Regions from separate parts of the Fundidesulfovibrio magnetotacticus genome, predicted to be linked through region 2. Evidence: predicted binding sites of a transcription regulator. Region 2 holds the regulator's gene; each other region holds the start of a gene.
The links. The regulator sigma-54, encoded in region 2, starts transcription at its own class of promoters, with help from an activator protein. The targets are predictions, from matches to a motif close to CTGGCACGGNNNNTGCTT.
Positions count from the first base shown of each region.

Region 1: the regulator sigma-54 is predicted to act here: its motif matches at 8,126-8,143, upstream of sqr (type III sulfide quinone reductase, selenoprotein subtype).
Region 3: the regulator sigma-54 is predicted to act here: its motif matches at 4,916-4,933, upstream of NNJEOMEG_RS03450 (PEP-CTERM sorting domain-containing protein).

Region 1 covers NZ_BLTE01000001.1:178,996-188,671, reverse strand. Annotated here, with positions in the region: gene NNJEOMEG_RS00905 (PAS domain-containing sensor histidine kinase) at 1-543, opposite strand, end outside; gene NNJEOMEG_RS00900 (hypothetical protein) at 749-1,048, opposite strand; gene NNJEOMEG_RS00895 (PAS domain S-box protein) at 1,312-3,609, opposite strand; gene NNJEOMEG_RS00890 (hybrid sensor histidine kinase/response regulator) at 3,616-5,532, opposite strand; gene NNJEOMEG_RS00885 (response regulator) at 5,749-6,105, opposite strand; gene NNJEOMEG_RS00880 (helical membrane plugin domain-containing protein) at 6,143-6,790, opposite strand; gene sqr (type III sulfide quinone reductase, selenoprotein subtype) at 6,802-8,037, opposite strand; gene NNJEOMEG_RS00870 (hypothetical protein) at 8,540-8,833, shown strand; gene NNJEOMEG_RS00865 (fused MFS/spermidine synthase) at 8,896-9,676, shown strand, end outside.
Region 2 covers NZ_BLTE01000014.1:115,682-125,357, forward strand. Annotated here, with positions in the region: gene NNJEOMEG_RS14985 (hypothetical protein) at 1-534, shown strand, start outside; gene NNJEOMEG_RS14990 (hypothetical protein) at 549-929, shown strand; gene NNJEOMEG_RS14995 (YMGG-like glycine zipper-containing protein) at 940-1,179, shown strand; gene tadA (tRNA adenosine(34) deaminase TadA) at 1,361-1,879, opposite strand; gene NNJEOMEG_RS15005 (phosphoribosylformylglycinamidine synthase subunit PurQ) at 1,974-2,786, opposite strand; gene pyrG (CTP synthase) at 2,925-4,559, shown strand; gene NNJEOMEG_RS15015 (KdsC family phosphatase) at 4,616-5,176, shown strand; gene rpoN (RNA polymerase factor sigma-54) at 5,461-6,900, shown strand; gene hpf (ribosome hibernation-promoting factor, HPF/YfiA family) at 6,941-7,480, shown strand; gene NNJEOMEG_RS15030 (PTS sugar transporter subunit IIA) at 7,480-7,932, shown strand; gene rapZ (RNase adapter RapZ) at 8,048-8,929, shown strand; gene NNJEOMEG_RS15040 (PTS sugar transporter subunit IIA) at 8,940-9,377, shown strand; gene NNJEOMEG_RS15045 (PTS sugar transporter subunit IIB) at 9,381-9,676, shown strand, end outside.
Region 3 covers NZ_BLTE01000002.1:84,086-93,761, forward strand. Annotated here, with positions in the region: gene cbiD (cobalt-precorrin-5B (C(1))-methyltransferase CbiD) at 1-562, shown strand, start outside; gene NNJEOMEG_RS03425 (Dabb family protein) at 550-855, opposite strand; gene cbiE (precorrin-6y C5,15-methyltransferase (decarboxylating) subunit CbiE) at 986-2,236, shown strand; gene NNJEOMEG_RS03435 (hypothetical protein) at 2,246-3,124, shown strand; gene cobM (precorrin-4 C(11)-methyltransferase) at 3,121-3,906, shown strand; gene NNJEOMEG_RS03445 (secondary thiamine-phosphate synthase enzyme YjbQ) at 3,900-4,295, shown strand; gene NNJEOMEG_RS03450 (PEP-CTERM sorting domain-containing protein) at 5,071-6,282, shown strand; gene NNJEOMEG_RS03455 (valine--tRNA ligase) at 6,391-9,045, opposite strand; gene NNJEOMEG_RS03460 (BPL-N domain-containing protein) at 9,128-9,676, shown strand, end outside.

The DNA of each region.
Region 1 (9,676 bases), on a different contig from region 2:
GAAGTCCGCGCCCACGGCCTCCTGCCGGTCCAGGCCGAAGTGTCGCGCGGCGGCCTGGTTGGCGTAGGTGAGGCTCCAGTCGGGCAGGAAGCAGCAGATGAGGTCCGGCCGGGTCTCCACGATGGACTGGTAGAGGTTTTTCCGGTTGAGCAGCCCCTCGATGGCCACCTTGTAGCGGGTCACGTTGTCCACCAGCAGGCGGTGGCAGGCCCTCCCTTCGACCACCAGGGGGTCCACCCGCACGCGCGTCCAGGCCAGGCTGCCGTCGGCCATGGCGATGGGTTTGTCCATGTCGTGCCAGAAGCCCGGGCGGCCCAGGAGCTGGCCCAGGTCCTCGCAGACGCCCAGGCAGAACACCGAGAGCACGTCCTGGAAATTCATGAGCGCCAGATCCGAGGGACGGCATTCCGTGAGGGTGAAGAACTCGCTGTTGGCGTAGAGCACGCCCTGGTCCGCCCCGGCCACGAGCACGGCCATGGGCAGCGAGCCGTAGAGCGGGTCCAGGCCTTGATGGAGCGGGAAGGTCTGCAGGGGGTGCGTCATCGGATGATGTGGCGCGGACCGGGGTGTTTCGGTTCCGGCTTTTTCTGCCGACTAAAACAATCGGGATCAAGAGGCAAGGCGCGAGAGCCACGCAGACGCGCGCCCGTGATGCGGCGCGGCGTCCGGTACGGCCGGACGCGCGCCGTGGCGTCGCGTGGGCGGACAGCTGGTGCTCGTAGTATGCAATGGGGAATATTGACGAGGGTCATTCACAGCGGCGGCAGTGTTCGCCGGGGAGGCAGGCGTGGTCGCGCTCCAGGGCTTGTTCCACCCGGCGTTCGAGGGCGGCGAAGTAGGCGTCGTCGCAGGGCGCGCCGGAGTGGGCCAGGAGTTCGTCGCCCAGGCGTGCGCTCAGGAACCAGTAAACGCGCCAGACATCGCGCGACATGGCCAGGAAGACCTCCGGGGTGCGCACGGCGGGCTGTTCGATACCCCCGAGCATCTCCAGGAGTTGGGCCAGGGGGGCCAGTTTGTTCAGGCACGTAACATCCCGATGAGTGATCATCAAAGCCTCCTGCAAATCGGCAATCGCGTGCAACCTATAGCTTGTACCGAATGGAAGCAAGCGAAAAGATATGTATAAGCATATACTTGACAGTTTTCTGATTCAGTCAAAACAGCAGTGACACTGTACACCGGATGTGGCAGGCCGCCGGGCGACGGGCGCGCGGGGCAAGCCCGGCCCGTTTTGCATGCGGGGAAAGCACGCGCGCGATGGCGCAGGCGCGAACGAACCGGCCGTGGAACGGCAGGCGGGGCCGGGTCCGGCTATTCGCCGCCGCCGGCCCTGTCGCCGGCCACGGGAAGGCGGATGAAGAAGCTCGCGCCGCCGTCCTCGTTGTTCACCACGTTGATGGCGCCGCCGTATTCCTTCACGATGCCGTAGCTGATGGAGAGCCCCAGGCCCGTGCCTTTGCCCACCTGTTTGGTGGTGAAGAAGGGCTCGAAGATGCGCGTGTAGAGCGTCTCGGGCACGCCGGTGCCCGTGTCGGAGATGCGCACGGTCACGTAGTCCTGGTTGTGCATGGTTTTGAGGGTGATGCGGCGCGGGCTTTCGCGCCCCTCCCTGGCGGCGCGGTCCTCGATGGCGTCTCGGGCGTTGATGAGGAAGTTGATGAACACCTGCTCCATGCGGTTGGGCTCGCAGCGCACGGCGGGGAGCTTTTCGTCGAGTTCCCAGGCCACGTCGATGGTGCGCAGCGCCAGTTGCTGGCTGAAGAAGTCGAAGGAGCGCCTGAGCACTGTGTTCAGGTCCACCTCGTCCAGGTGCGCTTCGGACTTGCGGCCGAACTCACGCATGTGGCCGATGATCTTGGTGGCCCGGTCCACCTGGGCCACCACCAGTTCGGTGACGCGCCTGAGCAGGGCCTCGTCGGGCAGGCTGCCCCGGTTCAGGCTGCGCTTGATGAGGTCCACGCTGGTCTGGATGACGGCCAGGGGCTGGTTGATCTCGTGGGCCACGCCCGTGGCCATTTCGCCCAGGGTTGCCATCTTGCTGGCCTGGATGAGCTGCTGTTCGGTCTCCAGGCGCTTGGAGATGTCTGAAACGGCCACCAGGTAGACCTTGCGCTTGTTGAACTCCGAATGCGTGGTGCGCACGGAGACGAAGAATTCGCGTCCGGTCTTGGTGATGTGCTTGGCCTGGTCGATGTCCAGCCCCTTTTTCATGGCCTTGATGAGGGCCTGCTTCTCCACGGCGGCGAAGAGGTCCAGAAAGCTCATGCTGGTCAGTTCGGACTTTTCCCAGCCGTAGATGTGCACGGCGCTTCGGTTGCAGTCGCGGATGGAGAAGTCGGCCTGGTCCAGCACGAAGACGGCGCTGGGGATGTTGTTGAAGATGTCCACGTACTTCTTTTCCGAACGTTTCACCTCGCTTTCGAGTTCCTTGCGTTCGGTGATGTCCAGGCACATCTCCATGGCGGCCACGAGGTTGCCTTCGGAGTCGTAGATGGGTGCGGTGTTGACGATCCAGTGGGCCTTGGAGCCGTCCCGGTAGCAGCCGGACTCTTCGGTGGTGTGGAAGAGCCCCGTGATGAAGGTTTTTTCCACGGGGCAATCCGGGCACTTGGAGTCGCGGTTCTTGTAGGCCTTGTAGCAGAACTCGCCGATGCGTGCCTGGAAGCGGTCCTCGAAAGCCTTGTTGAAGCGCAGGAGACGGAAGTCGCGGTCCTGCACGGTGATGATGCAGGGCACGCCTTCGAAGAGGTCCTGGTAGAGGTTCTTCTGGAGCGAGATCTGGTTGTTCTTGGAGATGAGTTCCTCGCCCATGCCGAAGATGGCCTGCGCCAGCTGGCCGATTTCGTCGGGGGAGTGCTCGCGCCGCCGGATGCTCTTGCCGGTGGAGAGCTGGCGCGCGTCGCGGATGATGCTGTTGATGGGCCGCTTGATGAGCACGAAAAAGAGCAGCGAGAGCGTGATGAAGGTGACCACGAACTGGATGAAGGCCAGGTAGAATGTGTGCTGGCGGCTTTCGCCCATGAGCGTGTCGGCCTCGGCAAGGGAGAAGCCCAGGTCCAGCACGCCCAGGATTTTCTCCTCGGGCCGGTGGTCGTGGCAGGCGGCGTTGTTGGAGCAGCCGGGTTCGTTCTGTATGGGGCTCACGAGGCGCAGCACGCGCTCGCCGTTCTCCACGGAATCCTTGTAGATGGCGTCCCCCTGGGAGGGCGCGAGCAGGGGGGGGCGGTAGGCGTGGCAGGTCTGGCAGAGCATGTCGCGCTGGGGGATCACGGTGTGGGCCTGGCCGGGATTGCTCGTGAACATCACCTCGCCGCGCTTGTTGATGATGCGTACGCCCCGGATCTCCTGGAGCTTGGAGAGGTTGTTCACGATGGCCTGGATGTCGTCCCGGGAGTTGAGCATCATGGCGTAGTGCAGGCCGAGCTTGATGGTGTTGGAGACGCGCTCGGCCCCGGTGGTCAGGCTTTCGATGGTGGAGTTGCGCTGGTACTTCAGGTGGTAGAACGACCACAGGAAGATGCTGGCGAACAGGATGAACGCCACGGGGATGCTGATCTTGTAGATCAGCCTGCCGCGGAAGGTGTCCAGCAGGCTCGCCATGCGCGGCATTGCGGGCTACCCGTCCTGGCGGCGCGGAATGGTCACCACGATGGAGGTGCCGCGCCCGAATTCGGAGTCCACGGCGATGGTCCCGCCGTGGCGCTCCACCACCTGGTTGGAGATGAAGAGCCCCAGGCCGGTGCCGCGCGAGCCCTTGGAGGAGAAGAACAGGCTGAACATCTTCTCGCGGGTTTCCTGGTCCATGCCCATGCCGTCGTCGCGGATCTCGAAGCGGATCTTCCCTTCCTGGGCGCTCACGGCCAGTACCACCTCGTGGTGGGGTTTGGCGTCGTCCTCGGTGCAGGCGTCCACGGCGTTTTCCAGGAAGTTCACCAGGGCGGCGGACATGGCGGTCTCGTCCAGGTCCGCCTCTCCCAGCCCGGGAGCGGCCTCCAGGAGAAAGCCCACGCCCTTCTGGGAGGCCTTGGGTTCGATGATGGCGGCCAGGTCTCCGGCGAAGGCGGCCAGGTCCACGGTCTGGAACTCGCTCTCGCGGGACTTGGCGTAGTAGAGGATGTCCAGCACCATCTTGCGGATGCGCCCGATCTTGTCCTTGACGATGGCCCAGCCCTGGCGCAGGCGCTCTGGGTCGTCCCTGCGCAGCCCGGCGTCCACCTTGTAGACGCCTCCGTCCAGGGAGGTGAGCAGGCCCTTCACGCCGTGGGACATGGACCCGAGCATCAGGCCCAGGGAGGTGAGGTGGTCCTGGAGCTGGCGGATCTGGGTGATGTCGGTGGAGATCTCCATCACCTGCTCGATCTCGCCGGTTTCGCCGTGCACGGGCGCCGTCTGGATGAGCACGATGCGCTGCTGGCCGTCGCGTGTGGTCACGGCGGTTTCCCACTGGTGGGACTGGCCGTCCTCGAAGGTGAGGGTGATGGGGCACTCCTGGCAGGGGTCCTCGCGGTGCTTGAAGAGCTCGAAGCATTTGCCGCCGCGCGTCTCGCCGAAGTCCTGGCGGAAGCGGCGGTTTGCTTCCACGATGTTGTGCTCGCGGTCCACCACCTCGATGGTGCAGGGCACGGCGTCGAAGAGGCGCATGAACTTCTCGCGGGCGTGGCGAAGCTCCTCCTGGAGGCGCTCCACCTCGGTGACGTCCACGCTCATTTCGATCACCAGCTCCACCATGCCGTCCTTGTTCAGGATGGGGGCGGTGTGCACGATCACGGGAACGTCGTTGCCCTGGGCGTCCAACAGGGTTTCGCGGCTGCGCTGGCCCTTGCCTTCCTCGATGGTCTTGGCCACGGGGCAGGCGTTGCCGCTGCCGTGGCGCCCCGAATAGACCTCCCAGGAGTTCTTGCCCACCATCATGCCCAGACGTTCGCCGTAGAGCTGGTTGACGGCCACCACCTCCAGGTAGCGGTTGTGGATGGAGATGAAGCAGGGCAGCTCGTTGAAGTAGCCCATGCCCTCGTCGCAGGTCTCGGCAAGGCAGCGCATGGCCGAGGAGAGGCCCTCCACCACCTGGCCCACGGCCAGCTGGCGTTCCAGCTCCACGAGCTTGGCGGACTTCTCCTTGACGATGCGCTCCAGGTTCTGGGTGTGCTCGCGCAGCTGGCGGCGCATGGAGATCTTTTCGGCGGCGCGCTTGAGGGCGCTGATGAGCAGCTCGTCCCGGATGGGCTTGGTGATGAAGTCCAGGGCCTCCCGCTGGAGGCTCTGGACCACGAGGTCCATGTCTCCGTGGCCGGAGATCATGATCACCTCGATGTCCGGGTTGTGGGCCTTGATGCGCCCGAGGAGTTCGATGCCGTCCATGCCGGGCATCTTGATGTCGGTGAGCACGATGGCGGGCCGGAACACGTCCAGCGCCTCCAGGGCCTCGGGGCCGTTGGCGGCGGTGTGCACCTCGTAGCCCAGGTCGGCGATGGAGAGCCCGAGGATTTCGCGGATGGCGTCCTCGTCGTCCACGAGCATGACTTTTTCGGACATGGTCGCTCCTTCTTGCGGCATGCATTCGGAGAATGCGCGCCCCCCGGGAGGAACCATACCCCGAGGGGAGGCCGTCGGCAACCGTGCGTTGGGATAGCGGAGCGCGGCGGGAGGGATTGCCCGGCCGGGCGCGCAAACGAAGACGCGGGCCTGGGGTGGGGTCAGGCCCGCGTCTCGCGGATCGTTGTCCCGGGCTGCGGCCCGTCGGTTAGAGGGTTAGTCGCCGATCATTTCCTTGACCAGCTTGAGGGTCTTCTCCGTGTCCACCGGCTTGGTGAGCACGGGAACGTTCTTGGTGAGAACCGGGGGGCGGGGGCCCACGCCGGAGATCACGATCACCGGGATTTCGGCCAGCATGGGCTCCTGGCGCAGCTTCACGTAGAAGAGCGTGCCGCCGCGCGCGGGCATGTCCATGTCCAGGGTGATGAGGTCGGGCTTGTGCACCTGGGCCATTTCCAGGCCCTCGACGCCGTTCTTGGCGCCCACGGTGTCATAGCCGGCTTCCTCGAAGACGTCCTTGAGATAGGAGATGATCTCGGGGTCGTCGTCAATGATGAGTATCTTCTTGGCCATAGCTACCTCGCGTTTTCGCGGCCGCGCCGCTTGGTTGTTACTTCAGCTTGCCCAGGGCCTTGACCATCTCCATGGCCACGCCGATGCCGTTCTTGACCTCGGAGTCGGACAGGGCGCCCACGACGCCGAACATGCCCACCGGCTTGGCGTTGGCCAGGTCGATGTTGGCGGGCATGTCGGTGATCTTCTCGAGCAGCGCCAGCATCTCGGGGTTGGACATCTTCTTGAGCAGGCCCAGCAGGGTGACGAAGCTGTCGCCCATGGCCTCGATGTCTTCCGGCCCGTAGTGCTGGGCCACCTTGGCGCGCACCTCGAGCATGGCCTCGTAGGTTCTGAACACGCCCCGCTGCTCCAGGGTGCCCAGGTAGCGCACGGTGTTGTGCAGGGCGCTCTTCATCATGGGCTCCATGGTGTGCCACATGTCGATGATGGTTTCGAGCGCTTCCAGTGCCCAGGTCAGGTTCTTCACGTTGACCAGGACTTTCTTGACGAGAGGCATCACGTCTTCCAGCTGGAAGCTGTCCTCCACGTCCTTGAATTCGTTGACCATCACATAGAGAGCCTGCTTCATGATCGGGTTCAGGTCCCGAATCAGGTCGTCCATGGGCTCCCTGGCCTCGCGCATCACGGCCAGCTCGGCTTCGATCTTGCCGAGTTTTTCGAGTATGAGGTCCTCTTTGCTCATGATGACCGCTCCTAGAACTTGCCGGGGCGCTTCTTGCCGGCCATGAACATCTGGGGTTCGAGGGGCAGGTCCTTACCCTTGAGCATGAGGTTGAAGTAGACCCACTTGAACATCATCTTGCCCCAGTAGTTCATGTAGGACTCTTCCAGCAGGCCGAAGGGCCCGATGCCGGGGAACGGATACTTGCCCGGCAGCGGCTCGACCTTGTAGTTGAAGTCGATGAGGGCGGCCTTTTCGTAACCGGTGACGATGAAGCAGTTGGAGTGGCCGTCGAACTCGGGGCGGGGGGCCAGGCCTTCGATGTCGCGGTGCAGGTTTTCCACCAGCACGTCGGCCTCGAAGTGGGTCACGGAGCCGGCCTTGGAGGTCGGCACGTTGGTGGCGTCGCCCAGGATGTACATGTTCTCGTAGTCGGGCGATTTCAGGGTGTGGTGGTCGGTCTTCATGTAGCCCATGGGGTCGCCGATGTCGGAGTCGATGATCACCTGGGAGCCGAAGTTGGGCGGAATGGCCACGAGCAGGTCGAACTCCACCTCGTCGCCCTTCATGGATTCCATGACGCCGCGCTCGGCGTCCACGGCGGCGATTTCGAAGTTGGGCACGATCTTGATGTTCTTTTCTTCACAGATTTTGCCCAGGATGGAGGCGGCCACGGGCTTGGTGAACGCGCCCGTGAGCGGGGTGACCAGCTCGATCTCGATGTTGTGGCGGGTGCCTTCCAAGGAGAAGAACCAGTCGGCCAGGAACAGCCACTCCAGGGGGGCCACCGGGCACTTGATGGGCATTTCGGCGATGTTCAGGCAGATCTTGCCCTTCTCGAACCGGGCCAGCTTGTGGGCCAGGTCCACCGCGCCGTTGGGGGTGTAGAAGTCGTGGATGTTCTTCTTCCAGCCGTCCATCATGCCTTCGATCTCGTCGGGCATGATGCGGCAGCCGGTGGCCACCACGATCCAGTCGTAGTCGTGCTTGCCGTTGGTGGTGGTGATCACCTTGCCGACGGGGTCGACGTTGGTGATCTCCTCGTTGACGAAGTCCACGCCCTTGGGGATGAAGCTGGACAGGGGACGGATGCAGTCCTTGATGTCATAGATGCCGAAGGGCACGAACAGCCAGCCGGGCTGGTAGTGGTTGACCGTGTTGCGGTCGATGATGGTGATCTTCCACTCTTTCTCGTCCAGCTTCTGGCGCATCTTGTTGGCGATTATGCAACCGCCGGCGCCGGCTCCAAGAATCACAAGCTTTTTCATGACCTAACGGCTCCTTCAATTGGTTTGAACCTAGGTTCGACGTATTCCCCAGGCGTCCCGGGGGAGTCCCCAATCCACGAAGCCCATAAAGCAGGGGGTGTGCCAGGAAGCGGATGGCAAACTTGTTGAGTTATTCTAAGGTATTGATGAAATCGTCAACTGCCTGAGGGTTTGGCCCGGGCAGCAACGAAAGTTGACGCGGACCCCAGGGGCGGAGCGTGGATCGGCTTGGATTCTGGCGCGACCGGACGTGCAAAGGATGTTGCAGGCGTCAACGTGTGTTGCGCGCAAGCAGGGGCGTCTCCCGGCAGGGCGCTCGGCGCCGTGCGGAGTTCGTGCGAAATTTCTCGAAACAAGGGGTGTTGAGGGCGCGCCCAGCCTGTCCGGGAGAGGGGCGTGCCCCATGGCGCGCGCCTCGCTCCTTGCGTCCCGGCGCGTTGGGCGCTATCTGTCCAAGAGGCGGGAAGCGCGCATCGCCTCAACCCCAACGGCAAGCGGACCCATGGCCGACGACGCGACAAAACGGTTCCTCATCGACAACATCGACGACGAGACCCGGCGCTGGCTGCACGACTACTGCACCTGGAAGCGCCGCAAGGTCGCCAGTCCCGGCGAGTTGTCCATCTCCTTCCTCAAGTCCTACATGGACGCGCGCCTCTACGACTACTATTTCATCCAGCGCAACTACTCGACTCTCGTGCCGCTGCTCGACGCCTACAAGCAGTCCCACGGCGAGGTTGACGGCGTGACGGCCCTCATCGGAGATCTTGCCCCCACCATCCACGGCAGGGCCTGAGCGTGGCGCGGCCCCGGCGGACGTTCCCTGGCGCTCCGCCGCGTCCGGTCGCGGTGCCCCCCGTGGTCTGCGCGCTGGTGTTCGCCACCGGCGCGGCCGCCATGATGGACCAGATTGTCTGGCAGCGTTACCTGGCCCGCCTCCTGGGCGGCGACGCCTCGGCAACGGCCGTGGTGCTGGCCGCCTTCCTGGGCGGGCTCTCCCTGGGTTACCGGGCCTTCGGCCGCCTGGCTCAGCGCGTGCGGAACCCCTACAAAGCCTACGCACTAGCAGAGGGCTTCATCGGGTTGTGGTGCCTGGCCTTTCCCGCCCTGTTCGCCGCCGTGGAGCAGGCCTCGGCCGGGTTGTCGCTCACGCCTCCCTGGGGCCTGGCCCTGCAAGGGCTCGCCCTGGCGGCGGTGCTGGTGGGGCCGCCCACGGTGTGCATGGGCGCCACCGCACCCTTGCTCACCCAGGCCCTCAGCCGCGACGTGGCGACCTCCGGTGCGGTGCATGCCAGGGTCTACGGCGTGAACACCGCCGGAGCCTTCCTGGGTGCGGTGGCCGCGGGGTATGTGGCCGTGCCCGAGCTGGGGCTGCCCGGCACGTTGGTCTTGGCCGCGTCGCTCAATCTGCTGGCCGCCGCGTGGTTCGCCCTGGCGCGCGACCCCGTTCAGGCCGGGACCGCCGCGAGCGTCGCCGCCTCTGCCTCCTCCGGTGGGCGCTCGCTGGACGAGGAGGGCGGCCCGGGAGCGGGGCCGCCGTCGCCGTCCTCTCCCGGGCGCGGCCTGGGGTTCGCCCTGATGGGGCTGGCGTTTCTCAACGGCTTCCAGTCCATGGGGCTGGAAAACGTGCTGGTGCGCT
Region 2 (9,676 bases):
CTCGCGCTGGCGAAAAACGAAGCGCCCCACCTGGCGCGCATCGGCAGGCTCGACCATGTGGCCACGCGCGTGCGCGCCGAGGAGCGCGACGCCGCCATCCTGGAGTTCATGGGACTCACCAGCTACGACTTCGCCTTCGCGGTCTACGTGGAGTTCCTCAATTCCATCACCAACGTGGCGCGGCTGGCCCCGGGCGAATACGCCCAGGTGTTCACCTCCGGCATCGCGCCCTTCACCACGCCGGAGACTTCCGGCCCCACGGAACTGTTCATCCACAACTACGGCCCGCGCAGCCACCACATGGCCTTCGACACCCGGGACATCGAGGACGTTGTGGAGGCCCTCAAAGCCCAGGGCGTGGGCTTTCTCTCCGAACTGGTGGGCTCTCGCGAGGAGGGCCTCAAGCAGATTTTCACCAAGATGAGCCGCAACACGCTTCTGGTGAACGAATACATTCACCGTTACGACGGTTTCGACGGCTTTTTCACGAAGTCCAACGTGACGCTTTTGACGCAATCGACGCTCAACCAGTAAGCAGGAGGTGTGCCGTGGCATTGGGACGCACGGGATTGACGGCTTTGTTTCTGGCCCTGGCGCTGGCCGCCGCGACGCAGGCCCGCGCCCAGGCGAACCAGTTTCCCGTGATCACGGGCGAACACTGGGTGAATGCCACTCCCGAGGAACGGCTGGCCTTCATCGCGGGGCTGACCACCATGGTCGAGCTGGAAAAGGAAGTGCAGGGAGACAACCCGCCCCCGGACCAGCGCACCTTGGTGCCTGCCTGGGTGCAGAGCCTTTCGCGCTTCAAGCTCAAGGAGATCGTCGCCGCCCTTGACGAGGTGTTCGCCAAACAGCCGGACATGAAGGCCAAACCCGTGGTGGAAGTGCTCTGGTACGAGGTGGCCTTCCCCAAACCAGCGAAGCAATAGGAGGTCCGCCATGACCAGAACCATCGCATCGGGCGTCCTGGTGATGACGCTTCTCTTCTCCGGGGCCTGCACCAACATGTCCAAGACCCAGCAGGGAACCCTGAGCGGCGCGGCCATCGGCGCGGGCGCGGGCGCGGGCATCGCGGCCATCTCGGGAGGCTATGTGGGCGTGGGCGCGGCCGTGGGCGGCGCGCTGGGCGCGCTGGCCGGAGGCCTTTACGGCAATTCGCAGGAAAGAAAAGGCAGGTAACCCAAATGGTTCAAAGGGCCGTCCCGTGGGGCGGCCCTTAGTGTTCCATCGCCGGGAATCGGGTGTTGCAGGGGCGGTGGGGGGCTGCCTGGTTCCGTGGTGGTTCGTATGACGTACTGGTCCGGATTGTCGGGCGGCGGCCGCTCCGCAGGGCTCACGGCTGTCCGGGAGGATGCCCTTGTCAGCCGCGCTCCTTGCGCCTTGCCGCGAAGAAGCGGGTGAGCGTCGCGCCGCACTCTGCGGCCAGCACGCCGCCCAGCACCGGGAAACGGTGGTTCAGGAAGGGCAGTTCCACGCCCTTCAGGGCGGAGGATACGGCCCCGGCCTTGGGGTCGGCCGCGCCGTAGACCAGCCCCCCGATGCGCGCGTGCACCATGGCCCCCACGCACATCAGGCAGGGCTCCAGGGTCACGGCCAGGATGGCCCCGTTCAGGCGGTAGTTGCCCAGCGCCCGGCCCGCATCGCGCAGGGCCAGGATTTCCGCGTGGGCCGTGGGGTCGTTGGCCTCGATGGGGCCGTTGCAGGCCTCGGCCAGGATGCGCCCCGTGGCGGCCTCGAGCACCACCGCGCCCACCGGGGCCTCGCCCCCGCGGCCCGCCCGCCAGGCCTGCCTGAGCGCCCGGGTCATCACCAGACGCCAGGATTTCCAGCCCGGAGGCGGCTGGGAGAGGAGGGCGGAGGGGGGCGTTGTCGGTTTCATGGAAGCGGCTGCGCCCCGGGCGTCCGCCCCGTCGTCGCGCGGGGGGCAGGCGCGCGGCTCCTTCGGATCGACGGCGGCGGCCCTGTCGGTTGGTCTACGCGTTCCCTTTCAGGTGGCGCACGGCGTTCTCCAGAAGCGCGATGCCGAGGCTCGGCCGTTCGCCCCGGGTCCAACCCGGGTGGTTGGTGGGGTCGTTGAAGGCCTCGGGGTGCGGCATGAGCCCCAGGATGCGCCCGGAGGGGTCCGTGAGTCCGGCGATGGCCATGGGCGAACCGTTGGGGTTGTAGGGGTATTCCATGGTCGGCAGGCCCGAGGCCGGGTCGGCGTATTGCAGGGCGATGAGGTTTTCCGTGACGATGCGCGAGAGCGTGGCGTTGTCCTGGGGGATGATCATGCCCTCGCCGTGGCGCACGGGCAGGTCCAGGTGCTCGATGTCCTTGGTGAACACGCAGGGGCTGGCCCTGTTCACGCGCACCTTGACCCAGCGGTCCTCGAAGCGGCCCGAGTCGTTGTTGGAGAGCGTCACCTGGCGCTCGAAATATTTCTTGTCCAGCGCGGGCAAAAGCCCGAGCTTCACCAGGAGCTGGAAGCCGTTGCAGATGCCCAGCACCAGCCCGCCCCTGTCCAGGAAGGCGCGCAGCAGCTCCAGAAGCGGCGTGCCGTCCTTCGTGGCCGCGAATTTCCAGCGGATGGCCCCGGCCTGGCCCGCGCCGAGGTCGTCGCCGTCCAGAAATCCGCCTGGGAAGATGAGGAAGTTGTAGCCGGGCAGGTCCACCCTGCCGGCGGTGATGTCGGAAAAGTAGACGATGTCGGTCTGGTCGGAACCGGCCAACCGCGCGGCATGCGCGGACTCCGACTCGCAGTTGGTGCCGAAGCCGGTGACCACCAGGGTTTTCACGAGGGCCATGCTGGGAGCTCCAAGGGGTTTCTTGAAAAAATCGGACCGGTCGCTTAGACGTGTCCGGAGGAAGATACTTGCCCCCGCCCAATGCGTCAACTGGGCCGGGGTTTACCACTTTTGCCGGTTCCAAGGAGGCAGGGCCGCATGAAGACAAAGTTTCTATTCGTCACGGGGGGCGTGTTGTCCTCCCTGGGCAAGGGGCTGGCCGCCGCCTCCATAGGCGCGCTCCTTCAGGCCAGGGGCCTGAGGGTGACCATCCAGAAGCTCGATCCCTACATCAACGTCGATCCCGGGACCATGAACCCCTTCCAGCACGGAGAGGTCTACGTCACCGACGACGGCGCGGAGACCGACCTCGACCTGGGGCACTACGAGCGCTACCTGAGCCTCCCCATGTCCCAGAACAACAATTTCACCTCCGGGCGCATCTACAACACCGTCATCCAGAAGGAGCGCCGGGGAGACTACCTGGGCGGCACGGTCCAGGTGATCCCCCACATCACCGACGAGATCAAACGCTCCATCCTCGGCGTGGCCAAGGACGAGGACGTGGCCCTCATCGAGATCGGCGGCACCGTGGGCGACATCGAAGGCCAGCCCTTCCTGGAGGCCATCCGCCAGCTGCGCTCCGACCTGGGCAAGGACAACGTCCTCTACATCCATCTGACGCTCATCCCCTACATCCGCGTGGCGGGCGAGCTGAAGACCAAGCCCACCCAGCACAGCGTCAAGGAGCTGCGCTCCATCGGCATCCAGCCCGACATCATCATCTGCCGCTCCGAGATCGACCTCGACCAGTCGCTCAAGCACAAGATCGCCCAGTTCTGCAACGTGGACCCCGACGCGGTGTTCACCGCCGTGGACGTGAACAACATCTACCAGCTGCCCCTCAAGCTTTACGCCGAGGGCGTGGACCAGAAGATCGCCATCCTCCTGCGCCTGCCCGCCAAGAACGCGGAACTCGCCGCCTGGAAGGACCTCACCCACAAGCTGGCCAACCCCCAGGGCGAGGTCTCCATCGGCATCGTGGGCAAATACGTGGACCTCAAGGAGGCCTACAAGAGCCTCCACGAGGCCCTCATCCACGGCGGCGTGGCCAACGGCGTGCACGTGAACCTGCTCTACGTGAACTCCGAGGAGGTCACTTCGGCCAACGTGGCCCAGCGCCTGGCCGGACTCGACGGCATCCTCGTCCCCGGCGGCTTCGGCTCGCGCGGCGTGGAGGGCAAGATCGCCGCCATCCGCCACGCCCGCGAGAACAAGATCCCCTTCTTCGGCATCTGCCTGGGCATGCAGCTGGCCTGCATCGAGTTCGCCCGCAACGTCCTGGGGCTCACCGAGGCCAACTCCGAGGAATTCAACCGCCTGAGCCCCGATCCCGTGATCTACCTCATGCGCGAATGGTACGACTTCCGCACCAAGAAGATCGAAAAGCGCGACATGGACTCCGAAATGGGCGGCACCATGCGCCTGGGCGCCTACCCCTGCGTGGTTCAGCCCGACACCAAGGCCATGGAGGCCTACGGCAAGGCCCAGATCGACGAGCGCCACCGCCACCGCTACGAGTTCAACAAGGCCTACCACGCCCGCATGGCCGAGAAGGGCATGGTCTTCTCCGGGCTCTCTCCCGACGAATCCCTCGTGGAAATCGTGGAGCTGCCCGGGCACCCCTGGTTCCTGGGCTGCCAGTTCCACCCGGAATTCAAGTCCAGCCCCATGAAGCCCCACCCGCTCTTCCGGGAATTCATCCGGGCCGCCAAGACCCAGCGGGAATCGTAATAAAACCTGCGCCCCGTCGGCCTTCTCCGGCCGACGGGGCCTTCCTCTCCCCCCTCATGCGACCCTTCAAACGCCCCGCGCGCCCCGGCCTCAGCCGCCGCGCCCTGGCCCTGGCCCGCGACGTGCGCCTGCTCGTGCTCGACGTGGACGGCGTGCTCACCGACAACCGCCTCTGGCTGGACGAGCAAGGGCAGTCCCTCAAGTGCTTCTCCATCCCCGACGGCATGGGCCTGAAGCTCCTGGAGCGCGCGGGCATCGAAGTGGCCGCCCTGAGCGGGCTGCCCAACCATCAGGCCGAGGAGCGGCTCCGGCAGCTTGGCGTCACGGCCTTCCACGGCGGCCACCTGCGCAAGCTCCCCGTCCTGGAACGCATCCTCTCCGAGCGCGGCCTCGACTTCCCGCACCTGGCCTACATGGGCGACGACTGGCTCGACGCCGCGCCCATGCGACGGGCCGGGCTGCCCATGGCCCCCGCCGACGCCCAGCCCGAAATCCTGCGCCTGGCCGCCTGGGTCTCCCGCCTGCCCGGAGGGCACGGCGCGGTGCGCGACGCCGTGCGCCTGCTGCTCACCGCCCAGGGAAAACGCGAAGCCCTCTGGCGCGACATCGCCCTGTAGCCGATACGTCGGGCGAAATGCGGCGATGGCCGCCTGTCCGGCCGCGCAGAACCCGGTGAAACCCGCGAAGCCACCCGGGAGTGCGGAGGGCGAAGCCCTTTGCGCGCCGGAAGGTTCTCCCCGGACTGCCCGTTCGTCCGCCCCCGCCGTCCTTGGCGCTTCACGGAAAAAGCCGTCAAGTCTTGCTTCCGGTTCGGTTTTGGTGCATAACCACCGGGCTAGGCGGGCGTCCGGCATTCTTCTTGCTAGCCGCCCGGTCCAATCCACAAGGAGACGACAGCACGATGGCACTTGAGCTCAGGCAGCAACTCAAGCTTTCGCAGCAGCTGGTGATGACGCCCCAGTTGCAGCAGGCCATCAAGCTGTTGCAGCTTTCCCGTCTGGAGCTGGTGGAGACGGTGCAGCAGGAGCTCATGGAGAACCCGCTGCTCGAAGAGACCCAGTTCGACGACGAGCGGCCCGAGCCCACCATCGCCGAGGACTCCCACGCCCCCGACCCCACCCAGGAGGAGGGGGCCATGCAGCGCGAGCTGATGAAGACGGCCGAGTGGGACGACTACCTGGGCGATTTCGCTTCCACCTCGCGCCAGGCCACGGTGCGCGAGCACGAGACGCCCGAGGAGGGCATGTCCTTCGAGGCCAGGCTCACGGCCAAGCCCTCGCTGGAAGGCCACCTGGCGTGGCAGATCAGCCTTTCTCCCCTGGACGCGCGGCAGCAGGCCATCGCGGACGAGATCGTGGGCAACCTCGACTCCGGGGGCTATCTGCGCTCCAGCGCGGAGGAACTCGCCCAGGTGCTTGCGGTCACTCCCGAAGAGGTGGAGGTTGTCATCCAGGTGCTGCAGCGGCTCGATCCCGTGGGCGTGGCCGCGCGTTCGCCCCAGGAGTGCCTGCTGGTGCAGCTGGAGGTGTACGGCTACACGGACCCGGTGCTCCTGGAGATCGTGCGCGACCACCTGGAAGACCTGGAGAAGAAGCGCTACAAGCCCCTGGCGAAAAAGTTCCGCTTGAGCATGGAGGAGGTCAAGGAGTATCTGGAGATCATCCAGACGCTCGACCCCATGCCCGGCTCGCATTTCAGCTCGCCGGACCCGGTGTACGTGAGCCCGGACGCGTTCGTGTACAAATACGGAGACGACTTCGTGATCGTGCTCAACGAGGACGGCCTGCCCAAGCTCCAGCTTTCCCCCTACTACATGGAGGACATGGGCCGTTCCAGCGCCAACAAGGAAAAGGAATATCTCCAGGACAAGATGCGCAGCGCCCAGTGGCTGATGAAGAGCCTCTATCAGCGCCAGCGCACGTTGTTCAAGGTGCTCGAATCCATAGTGAAATTTCAGCGCGAGTTTTTCGAGGACGGCGTGACGCGGCTTCGCCCCCTGATCCTGAAGGACGTGGCCGACGACATCGGCATGCACGAATCCACCGTGAGCCGCATCACCACGAGCAAGTACGTGGCCACCCCGCACGGCATCTACGAGCTCAAGTTCTTCTTCAACTCGGCGCTGGAACTCGACGACGGCTCCTCGGTGGGTTCGGAGTCGGTCAAGGCCGTGATCAAACAGCTCATCTCGGCCGAGGACCCCAAAAAGCCCACCAGCGACGAACAGATCGCGGAGATTCTCAAGCAGCGCCTGCAGGTGAACATCGCGCGGCGCACTGTGGCCAAGTACCGCATGGCCATGGGCATCGAGTCCTCCTCGAAGCGCAAGGACGTTTTGTAGTCAAATCCGCCGCCACGCGGCGTCACCCCCGGAGGTCATCATGAATATCGCTTTCAATTTCAAGAACTTCGAGCCGTCTCCCGGCCTGCAGGAATATGCTGCCAAGCGTTTCGACAAGCTCTCCAAGTACATGAGCAATTCCGACAACGCCGAAGTGGTGGTCACTCTTTCCGTTGAAAAGACCCGCCAGATCGCCGACGTGGTCATCGACGCCGACGCCATGCACATCTCGGCCCACGAGCGCTCCGACGACATGTACTCCACCATCGACATGATCACGGACAAGCTCGACGCCCAGCTGCGCAAGCTGCGCGAGAAGATGAAGGACCGCCGCAAGGCCACCCAGGGCGACGTGACCATGGGCGTGGTGAGCTTCACCACCGAGGGCAAGGTCCACGCCATCGAGGAATCCGACAAGTACAGCCCCAAGCCCATGAGCGTTGAAGAGGCCGCCGAGCAGCTCGACGCCATGCACTACGAATTCCTGGTGTTCCTCGACGCCGAAACCGAGCGCGTCAACGTGCTCTACAAGCGTAAGAACGGCGACTACGGCCTGATCGATCCTGGGGTTTCCCTCTGATGCGCCTGGGGGAATACCTGCGCAAGGACTTCGTCCTGGAGGACCTGGCGGCCGGGGGCAAGCCCGACGTTCTCGCGGAGCTGGTGGCCCCCGTGGCCGCCGCCTTCCCGGACGTGGACCCGGCAAAGGCGCTGCGCGTGCTCATGGACCGGGAGAATCTCGGCACCACGGGCATCGGCGACGGCGTCGCCATTCCCCACGGCAAGATGGATTCGCTCAAGGAGATCGTCATCGTGGCCGGGCGCAGCCGTGCGGGGATCGATTTCGAATCCCTGGACCACAAGCCCTGCCGCATCTTCTTCCTGGTGCTCGCGCCCGAACACGTGGCGGGCATGCACCTGCGCATCCTGGCGCAGATCTCGCGGCTTCTCTCGGACGAGGGCTTCCGGCGCTCCTTCCTGGACGCAGCCGACCACGAGGCTCTCTGGAAGGTGCTTTCCAGCCACGCGTGAACCTGCCGGGCCCCGTGAGGGCCGGCGGCTTCGTCACGCAAACGGACGCGATGTGTGATAGGCCGGTCCCCGCCGCGCGACCACGCGGCGGGGACTTTTCACAAGGAGCGATGCCATGCCGGGAGCGAGCGTCCATCTGCCCGTGGTGGTGATCACGGGCCTGTCGGGGTCCGGGAAATCAACGGCCCTCAACGTTTTCGAGGACATGGGCTATTTCTGCGTGGACGGCCTGCCGCCCGTGCTCATGCCCAAGCTGGCCAGCCTCTTCCAGGGGCAGGCGGCAGTGCGCCACCGGGGCCTGGCCCTGGGACTGGGCGCCACGGACCTGGACGACAGCTGGGAAACCGCCCTGGGCGAGATACGCGCTTCGGGTAGCCACATCCAGATCGTGTTCGTGGAGGCCTCCACCCAGGAGATCATGCGCCGCTACGCCACCACGCGCAGGCCCCATCCCTACGAGTCCGAGGGCTACGGCCTGGGCGAGGCCGTGGACGAGGAGCGCCGACGCATGGCCCCCCTGCACGACGCCGCCGATCTGGTGATGGACACCACCGGCTTCTCCGTGCACGACCTGCGCCGCCAGCTCCAGGAAAAATGGATGTTCCTGGAGGGCCAGGGCACGGCCATGAAGGTGCACGTGATGAGCTTCGGCTTCAAATACGGCATCCCGGCCGAGTCCGACCTGGTGTTCGACCTGCGCTTCCTGCCCAACCCCTATTTCGAGGCCGGGCTCAAGCCCCTCTCCGGGCAGGACAAGGCCATCGTGGACTACGTGCTGGAATCCCCCCAGGGCAAGGCCTTCCTGCCCCGGCTGGTGGATTTCCTGCGGCAGATGCTGCCCCTCTACGCCCAGGAAGGCCGCTACCGGCTCACCGTGGCCGTGGGCTGCACAGGCGGCCGTCACCGCTCCGTGGCCGTGGCCGAGGCGGTTTTTGACAGCCTGCGCGAGGCGGGCTACACCATGACGCTTGAACATCGACACATCGAAAAGGGCTGATCCGACCAAGATGAACGACCAGACCGAAGCGCGCAAATCCGTGGGCGTGATCATCGTCACCCACACCGACTACGGCGACAAACTCCTCAAGGCCGCGGAAATGATCCTGGGTCCCCAGCAGGACGTGCGCTGCGTAAGCGTGAACGTGGGCGTGGACACGGCCGAGACCGTGAAACAGCTCGACGCCGACATCCGCGCCCTGGATTCGGGCGGCGGCGTGATCATCGTCACGGACATGTTCGGCGGCACGCCCACCAACCTCTCGTTGTCCCTCATGGGGCAGCGCCTGGTGGAGGTGGTCACGGGGGTGAACCTGCCCATGCTCATCAAGATTCTTTCCACGCGCACCAAAGCCCTTTCGCAGCTGGCCGCCGACGCCAAGACCGCCGGGGTGCAGGGCATCGTGGTGGCGGGCGAGATCCTGCGCAAGAAGGTGGCGGGGGAGTAGGGCGTGTTCTGGGTGCGCATCGACAACCGCCTGGTGCACGGTCAGGTGATCGAATCCTGGCTGCCCTTCACCGACGCCCGCTACATGGTGGTGGCCAACGACGAACTGGCCCAGGACGAACTGCGCCAGCAGATCATGTCCATCGCCATCCCGCTGGGCATCGACTTCTCCTTCGTGAAGGTGGCCGAGGTCCAAACATATCTGGACTCGCGCAGGCTCATGGAAAGGGACGTGCTGGTGCTCTTCGCCTCCTGCCCGGACGCCCGGCGCGCCTTCGAGGCCGGGCTGGACTTCCGGAA
Region 3 (9,676 bases), on a different contig from region 2:
CAGCCACGCGGCCTGGCAGGCCACCATCGACTCGGGCCTGGCCGTGGCCCGCGCCAGCGGGGACAAGACGGCGGCCCTCTCCACGGGGCGGCGCAGCGAACGCCTGCTCATGGCGCGCCGCCCGGAGCTGCCCGAACGGGCCTTCGTCCAGGCTGCGGACTTCTTCGCCCACTCCCTGGGCGAGGCCGCCCGCCTGGGCTTCGAGGAGATCGTCTGGGGCTGCTTCTTCGGCAAGCTGGCCAAGATGGCCCAGGGGCAGGCATACACCCACGCCCGCTCGGGCGACACGGACTTCGCCCTGCTGGCCCGTCTGGCCCGCGAGGCCGGGGCGGACCCGGCGTCAGCCCGCGCCGTGGCGGCGGCCAACACGGCCCGCCACGCCCTGGAGATCGTGCCCGGGGAGCTGCGGGGGGCCTTCGCGGCCCGCGTGCTGGAACGGGCCCTGGAGGCGGCGCGGGGCTTCCTGGAAGCGGGGGCGCGGCGCGCGGGAAACGCGCCGCGCGTGGGCATCGTCTGTTTCGGGTTCGACGAGGGGCTCCTCGTCGAGGGCTACAGCTCGTAGTCCAGGACGCGGCGCTCGGCGGCCACGCTCTTGATGAAGGCCACCACGGCCTGGTGCTCGGGGTGCACGGCGTAGGTCTTGAGGTCTTCCTTGGAGGCGAAGGTGGTGTAGAGGGCGATGTCCGTGGCGGGCACGGCATCGAAGATGCCGCCCAGGGCCACTTCCAGGTCGATCACTCCCGGAACCTTGCCGGGCAGCGCCTCCAGGAGTTCCTTCATTTTCTTGGCGTTCTCGGCCTTGGTGCGGCCTTCGGCCTCGTCCTTGAGAGTCCACATGACGATGTGCTTGATCATGGCGGTTCCTTTGGGGAAAGTCTGGATGGACGCGGCGAGGCGCGCCTGCGCCGGTTTCTAGGACGCCACCCCGGGGCGCGTCAACAGCTCCCCCCTTTACGCCGGGGCCGTCAGGCCCTACAGCCAGGGCATGCACGCTTCGTCGGACCTCCCTCCCCTTCACGTGATCGGCCTGGGCATGGGCGAGCCCCTGGCCCCGGCGGCCCAGGAAGCCCTGGAGTCGGCCCAGGCGCTGGCCGGTGGCGCGCGCCTGCTGGAACGCTTCCCTGGTCCGCCCGGGGAACGCGTGCCCCTCAAGGCCCCCCTCTTCCAGGCCCTGGACCGCCTGGAGGCCTTGCGCGGCAAGGGCCTGCGCGTGGCCGTGCTGGCCGACGGCGACCCCCTTTTCTACGGCATCGGGGCCACGCTCCTGGAGCGCTTCGGCCCGGACGGCCTGCGCTTCTTCCCGGCCGTGACCAGCGTTCAGGCGGCCTGCGCCCGCCTGGGCCTGCCCTGGCAGGACCTCCCCGCAGTCTCGCTGCACGGCCGCCACGACACCGGCCCCTTGTTCCACGCCCTGGCCCGCCAAGGCCGCGCCGCCGTGCTCACCGGCCCCGAGAGCGCCCCCGACGCGCTGGCCCGGCTGCTCCTGGAACGCGGCCTGGACCATGCCGTCCTGGACGTCCTGGAAAACCTGGGCTCGCCCGGGGAGCGCGTGCGCCGCCTCACCCCGGCCCAGGCCGCCGGGGAACGCTTCGCGGCGCTCAACGTGGCGGTGGTCCGCGCCCCGGAGGCCCCCCAGGGGCCGCCGCGCCTGGGAATCCCCGACGAGGACTACGAGAGTCGGGGAGGGCTCATCACCAAGTGGCCCGTGCGCGCCTGCGCCCTGGCGGCCCTGGGCCTGGCCCCGGGCATGACCGTGTGGGACGTGGGCTCGGGCAGCGGCTCGGTGGCCGTGGAGGCCTCGGCACTGGCCGGCCCCGGGCAGGTGTGGGCCTTGGAGCGCGACCCGGAACGCCACGCCATGATCCTGCGCAACGTGCGCCGCTTCGGGGCCTGGAGCGTGCGGGCCGTGCTGGGCGAGGCCCCGGGGGCCTTCGCGGACCTGCCGGACCCGGAGCGTATTTTCCTCGGCGGCTCGCTGGGGGGCGACTCCCTCGAAGGCGCCGCCGTGCTGGACGAGGCCTGCCGCAGGCTGCGCCCCGGCGGTCGGGTGGTGGCGGCCGTGGTGCTCCTGGGCTCCCTGGCGCTCCTGCGGGAGCGCTTCGCGGCCCTGGGCTGGCCGACGCGCACGCTCCAGGCGCAGGCCAGCCTGGGCCAGCCCCTGGCCGGGGACGAGCGCCTCGCCGCCCTGAACCCGGTGTTCATCGTCCGGGCGGACAAACCCCTTCAAACGTGCTAGGATAAGCCCATGCAATCGCTCTACGAAACAGCCACCAACCTCTTCGAGCCCATGACCCGCTTCTGGGAGAACCCCAGGACAGAGCGGGCCATCTCCGGGGCGCTGGTGGTGATCTTCCTGGTTTCCCTGGCGGGCATCGAACTCAAGCGCCAGGGGATGCTGCCCTCGCCCCTCACCAACGTCACGCCGGACCATCACTTCAACGCGGTTTCCGTTGCCTTCACGCTGGTGCTCATCATGGAGGTGATCGGGCTCATCTTCGCGCTGCCCTGCTCCTTCTCCAAGTCCATGGTGAAGCAGTTCGAGATTCTCTCGCTGATCCTTCTGCGCAACGCCTTCAAGGAGCTTGTGAACCTGCCCGAGCCCATCCACGTGACGGCGGACTGGACGCCCATCCTGCGCATCGTCTCCGACGGCTCCGGGGCGCTGGTGATCTTCGCGCTGCTGGGCGTCTACACCCGGCTCATCTTCTCCCACGACCAGGGCCAGCGCACCGAGAAGGCCCGGCCGGGGCAGGCCCGCTACAGCTTCATCGCCTCCAAGAAGATCGTGGCGCTCACGCTCCTGGCGCTCTTCGCCCTGTTGGGCGGGCGGGCCATCCTCGAGGGCTTCACGGGCAACCACACGTTCGAGTTCTTCGAGACCTTCTACACCGTGCTCGTGTTCTCCGACATCCTCCTGGTGCTGCTCTCCCAGCGCTACATCCCGGGCTACCTGGCCGTGTTCCGCAACTCCGGCTACGCCCTGGCCACCCTGGGCATCCGCCTGGCGCTGGCCGCCCCGCCCTTCTACAACGCCCTGCTGGGCATCGGCGCGGCCCTCTACGCCGTGGCCCTCACCTGGGCCTACAACAAGCTCTCCAGCCGCCCCGGGGAGCGCCACCCGTGACCCCCCGCGTCCACTTCGTGGGGGCCGGACCCGGCGACCCGGAGCTCCTGACCCTCAAGGCCGCCCGACTGCTGGCCCGGGCCGATCTGGTGATCCATCCCGGCTCGCTCACGCCCAAGGCCGTCACGGACATGGCCGCGCCCGGCGCGAGAATCCTGGACAGCGCCTCCATGACCCTGGAGGAGACCCACGCCGCCATCCGCGACACCGTGCTTGCGGGCGGCTTCGTGGTGCGCCTCCAGGCCGGGGACCCTGCCCTCTACGGCACCGTGGCCGAACAGGCCCGCCTCCTGGAGGCCGAGGGCATCGACTACGCCGTGGTGCCGGGCGTCACGGCGGCCTCGGCGGCCTCGGCGGCCCTGCGCATTCCCGCCACGGCCCCGGAGGTGACCCAGACCCTGGTGCTCACGCGCCTGGCCGGGCGCACCCCCGTGCCCGAGGCCGAGAACCTGCGCGCCCTGGCCGCCCACAAGAGCGCCCTGGCCGTCTACCTCTCGGCCCACATGCCCGAGGCCGTGCGCGAGGAGCTGCTGGCCGCCGGGCACGACCCCGCGACCACCGTGGCCGTGGCCCACCGCGTGGGCTGGCCCGAGCAGGAGCTGCACCTCTCCACCGTGCGGGACTTCCCCGAGCTGGTGCGCGCGCGCGGCCTCACCAGCCAGACCCTCTTCCTGGTGCTGCCCGGCCACCAGGCCGGGACGCGCTCGAAGCTCTACGACCCGGCCTTCGCCCACGGCGCGCGCCCGGCCCGCGAAGACAGCGGACGGAATACCCCATGCTGACCCTCACCGTGACTACCTTGCGCCGCGAGGAGCTCAAGCCCATCACCCGCGACCTCCAGCAACTGGCGACCGCCAACGGCTGGAGCGAGGGCGTGCTCACGCTCTTCTGCCCCCACACCACGGCCGGGCTCACCGTGAACGAGAACGCCGACCCCGACGTGGCCCGCGACATGCTGGACATCCTGGCGCGCCTCGTGCCCCAGCGCGGCGGCTATCGCCACGCCGAGGGCAATTCCGACGCCCACGTGAAGGCCAGCCTCATGGGGCCGTCGCTTTCGCTCATCGTCTCAGGCGGCCGCATCCGCCTGGGCACGTGGCAGGGCGTCTACTTCTGCGAGTTCGACGGCCCCAGGGAGCGCACGCTCTGGGCGCAGTGGACCGGGACCTAGGCGGACCATGCCTGCAGGCCCGCGCGGGGTCGCTCCTCACCCCGGAAGCGTGAACCGGGCGGGCCTTCTCCAACGCCTGGCCCTTTGCCCGGGAGCTGCCCGGTCCCTGCGGCCCGCGACCGCTCCCCCGGAGCGACGGCCCCGACAAGCCGCGTTAACGCCCGCCTCCCCGCTTCAAAAGGACATCGCCGGGGCCTGCGCGGGCGCGGCGGAAAAGCCGGGCAAACGCATCTTCTGAACCACACTTCGAAGCCGTTGATGCGAGGCATGACGACACACCTCAGCGACCAAAAGGGTCGAGAAGTTTTCCACGATAGTCGAGTTTGTTTACACCCCCGCCCCTGGACGAATGGCCCGATCTGGATTCTCAACCATCCCAGACAATGGGGGAATCACGAATCATTTCCCCCTCCCTTCTCAAATCCCACCGCCTCAAGGCATCCTCGAGATGCCCCGGTATGTCGCGACAGACACACGTACTCTGCCGCAAACCGCTAAAATGTCCATTGATCCTAGGCAAAAGGCAGGCATTCGTCGCGAACTTCAGCCATCGGTTTCACCTTGAGCACATCCGCCCGGCTTCAACAGAGCCAGGTTTTCAGGTCTATTTGCCGATCCTCCAGGAACAATATTTGCTTAGGACAGAGCCAGTTCGCGTACTACAAAACCAGATCAGACTAATCTTGTCTGGTGGCTTCTCAATTGCATTGCTTTTCATCACCACAGACACATACAGAGTACACCCAGGAACAAGCCACGCCCAAGGAGACAACGAATGAAAACAATCCTTTTTCTCGCCATGCTCCTTGTCCCGGTATGCTCCCATGCCCAGACAAGCAGCACATTTAACTTTACATACAATTTTGACAAGCTGAGCATTCTAGGGGCCACTCCGCAACCTATCCAGGGAAACTTCACTGGCAATGCAACATTTGAAATAACATTCAGCAACATAGTAACAGGAACATACTCAAGCCAAGCGAACTCTGGCCAGTACTGGAACTCGACAGGAACAAAGAACGCGACATCAACAATTGATCCCATCTGGAAGCCCGCAGAGATGGGCAGCATAAAAGAATCTTCTGTCGTTGTAAGCGACCTGATGGACAGTGCAACACATTCATACGCAAACACATCAATGGTGTCATTTATAAGCAACTATTTCAAACCTGCGTCCGACAACACATGGAATGCCGCCAGCCTTTCCATCGAAGGCCTGCTCCAAGGACCAATCGCTGACAAGTTTTCGTATGACTTTGTAGTCGCGACCACAAATTCAATTGGGTCTAACTTCACTGCAAGGGGGGGACTCGTCCCGGTAACCCTCGTGGGAAGCCAACTCATCCAACAGACAGCATACTACGAATATTCGGGGACCGCCTTTCTGAACAAAGCCATTGCGAATTTCACATCCAGCGGATCAGGCGGGAAAGATGACCCGTACCTGCCGACCTCCGTGGACATTACAACATCCCCCGGAGCACCGCTTGTTGAATATGGATTTTCAGTGGAGTCGACACCAGGCACGATGACATACATCGACCCTGTAGTGGCCGTCGGATACGACTATAAGACAGACGACGGAGCACTGATACAAGCAATCAACCTGCCGAACATCGGAGACGGTCTCTACAATATTTACACCTTCGACAGCTCCGGAGACCTGTTTCAGGTTGCAAAGGATTGGTCATGGACGCAGGACTTCAATTTTAGCGGAACAGGCGTCAACAAATTTCGTGTCGACGGCATAGAAACTGGAGCAGGACTGGATCCAGGCGACTTCAACGCTTTCAATACCGGTCTTTTGTATTCTATCGAGGGAACGCATCGCGTAACCATGACGGCCTTGACCGTAGACACGGACAATCCACCTTCCGCAACTCCTGAGCCAGGGACCATGCTGCTGATGAGCCTTGGCGCCGCGGGCGTCGCCTTCATGAAGCGTCGCCGCGGCGCGATGAATTCCAACCCTGGACGTGCGCTCTAGCCAGGTCGCCATCCGCTTGAAAATTCATAAGGCCCGGCCCCTTCGCGGGGACCGGGCCTCGTTCGTTTCTTCGCGCCGCTGCCGTGCGGCAGCCGCAGCCCTTCGCGCCTAGCCCCGGAGGCCCTCGATGCGCGCGCGCAGCTCTTCGAGCTTGGCAACCTTCTCGCGCAGCATCTCGCCCTTTTCGCGCTCCTTGGCCACCACCTCGGCCGGGGCGCGGGCCGTGAAGTCCTCATTGGCCAGCTTGCGGCCCACGATCTCGGCCTCCTTGGCGGTCTTGGCCAGCTCCTTGCCCAGGCGCGCCAGCTCCGCGTCGAAGTCCACCGCGCCCGCCAGGGGCACGAACACCGCGTTGCCGCCCGCGGCCGCGCTGGCCGAGGCCTTGGGCGCGGCCACGCCGGGACCGGCCGTGAACGTGGCCAGGCGCGCCAGGGACATGATCAGCCGCTCGTTGCCCAGGAGCACGGAGAGGTCCGCCGCGTCGGCGGTGCGCACCAGGCAGTCGAGCTTCAGGCCCGGGCTGATGGAGAGCTCCGAGCGGATGTTGCGCACGCTCACCACCACCTCGCGCACCAGGTTCATGGCCGCCTCGGCCTCGGGGCGCACGCAGGCGGGACGCGCCGCCGGGTAGGCCACCTTGGAGAGGTCCTTCTCGGCGTGGCCGGGCAGGTGACTCCAGATCTCCTGGGTGACGAAGGGCATGAAGGGGTGCAGGAGCGTGAGCAGCTCCGAGAGCACCGTCCACAGGCAGCGCTCGGCCACGGCCTTGGCCTGGGGGTCGTCCCCGGAGAAGTCGGTCTTGATCATCTCCAGGTACCAGTCGCAGAACTCCAGCCAGAGGAAGGAATAGAGCCCCTGGGCGGCCTCGTTGAAGTGGTAGCCCTCCAGGGCCGGTCCGGTGGCGGCCTTCACGGCCTCCAGGCGGTGCAGGATCCAGGCGTGGTGCAGGGGCAGGCCCTCGGCGTCCAGGTCCGCCGCCGGGATCTCGGCGGGCAGGTTCATCAGCGAGAAGCGCGCCGCGTTCCAGAGCTTGTTCACGAAGTGGCGGTAGCCTTCGATGCGGTCTTCCGAGAGGCGGATGTCGCGCCCCATGGCCGCGAAGGCCGCCAGGGTGAAGCGCAGGGCGTCGGTGCCGAACTTGTCGATCATCACGAGCGGGTCGATGACGTTGCCCGTGGACTTGGACATCTTCTTGCCCTCGCCGTCGCGCACCAGGGCGTGGATGTACACGTCGCGGAAGGGCACCTCGCCCATGAAGTGCTGGCCCATCATCATCATGCGGGCCACCCAGAAGAAGAGGATGTCGAAGGCCGTCACCAGCACCGAGGTGGGGTAGAAGGCCGCGAGCTCCGGGGTCTTGTCCGGCCAGCCCAGGGTGGAGAAGGGCCACAGGGCCGAGGAGAACCAGGTGTCCAGCACGTCCTCGTCCTGGTTGAGCGCGCCGCCGCAGGCGCAGGCCGCGGGGTCTTCCCGCGAGACGACGAGCTGGCCGCAGGCCTGGCAGGTCCAGGCCGGGATGCGGTGCCCCCACCAGATCTGGCGGGAGATGCACCAGTCGCGGATGTTGTCCAGCCAGTGGTAGTAGGTGCTGGTCCACTGGTCGGGGACGATGCGGGTGCGCCCGTCCTCCACGGCCTTGCGCGCCACCTGGGCCAGGGGGCCGGCCTTCACGAACCACTGGGGGGAGACGTGGGGCTCGATGACGGTCTTGCAGCGGTAGCACTCGCCCACGGAGTGGTCGTGCTCTTCCTTCTTCACCAGGAAGCCCTGCTCCTGGAGGGCCTCCAGCACCTTCTTGCGGCACTCCTCGCGGGTGAGGCCCGCGAAGTCCGGCCCGGCGGCGGCGTTCATGCGGCCCTGGCCGTCCATCACCTGGAGCAGCTCCAGGGCGTGGCGCCGTCCCAGCTCGAAGTCGTTCATGTCGTGGGCCGGGGTGACCTTGAGCGCGCCGGTGCCGAACTCGCGGTCCACGTAGGCGTCCGCGATCACGGGAATCAGGCGGTCGGTGAGCGGCAGCCTGACCATCCTGCCCACGAAGGCGGCGTAGCGCTCGTCCTCGGGGTGCACGGCCACGGCGGTGTCGCCCAGCATGGTCTCGGGGCGGGTGGTGGCCACCACCAGCTCGCCGGAGCCGTCGGCCAGGGGGTAGCGGATCTGGTAGAGGCCGCCCTTTTTCGGGGCGTGCTCCACTTCCAGGTCGGCCAGGGCGGTCTGGCAGCGGGGGCACCAGTTGATGATGTAGTCGCCCTTGTAGATCAGGCCTTCCTCGTAGAGGCGCACGAACACCTCGCGCACGGCGCGCGAGAGGCCCTCGTCCATGGTGAAGCGTTCGCGGGTCCAGTCCACGCTGGCGCCCATGCGCCGGATCTGGTTGAGGATGCGCCCGCCGTAGTCCTTGCGCCACTCCCACACCTTCTCCACGAAGGCCTCGCGGCCCAGCGCCTGGCGCGTGACGCCCTCCTTGCCCAGGGAGCGCTCCACCACGTTCTGGGTGGCGATGCCCGCGTGGTCCGTGCCCGGCACCCAGAGCACCTTGCGGCCCTTCTGGCGCATGTGGCGGCAGAGGATGTCCTGGATGGTCAGGTTGAGGGCGTGGCCCATGTGCAGGGCCCCGGTGACGTTGGGCGGCGGGATGACGATGGAGAAGGGTTCGCCTTGGGCCTGGGGGTCGGCCGTGCCGGCCCCGGATTCGCGCCAGAATTCGAGCCAGCGGGCCTCGACCTCGGCGGGTTCGTAGCCTTTGGCAAGGGTGGTGTCGGACATGTGCTCACTCCTTTGGAACGGCCGCGCAATAGCCTGTTTTGCGCCAGTTGTCACCGTGGTCGGGATGGGGCACAACGGGGCCATGTTGGCCGTGCTCTGGGACGAAGCCCACCTCTGGGGCGTGCTGCTGGCGCGCTCGCTCGCGGCCATGGGCGCAAACGTGCGCCTGCTGCGCGCCCACGAGGCCGCCAGGGGCCACCTGGAGGCCCACCCCCCGGCCGCGCTGGTGGTTCCGGGCGGCTTCTCCAGCCGCAAGGCCGCCAGCCTCGGGGGACGCGGCCTGGAGGCCATCCGGCGCTACGTGGCCGCAGGAGGGGCCTATTTGGGCATCTGCGGCGGCGCGGGCCTGGGCCTCACGGTGCCCGGCGGCCTGGCGCTCTGCCCCTGGACGCGCGAGCCCTTCCCCAAGCGCATCCAGCACTTCGCCAGCGGCAACGTGGTGCTCCACCCCCAGGAATCGGCCTTCACGCCCACGGGGCTCTCCGCGCCCCTGGCCCCCGTGTGGTGGCCCGCCACCTTCCGGCCCCACGGCCAGGGGGTGGAGGTGGTGGCGCGCTACGGCGAGCCCGGCCCCGGCTTCATGATGGCCGACATCCCCCTGGCGCTCATCCCGGAGCAGGTGCTGGAAGAC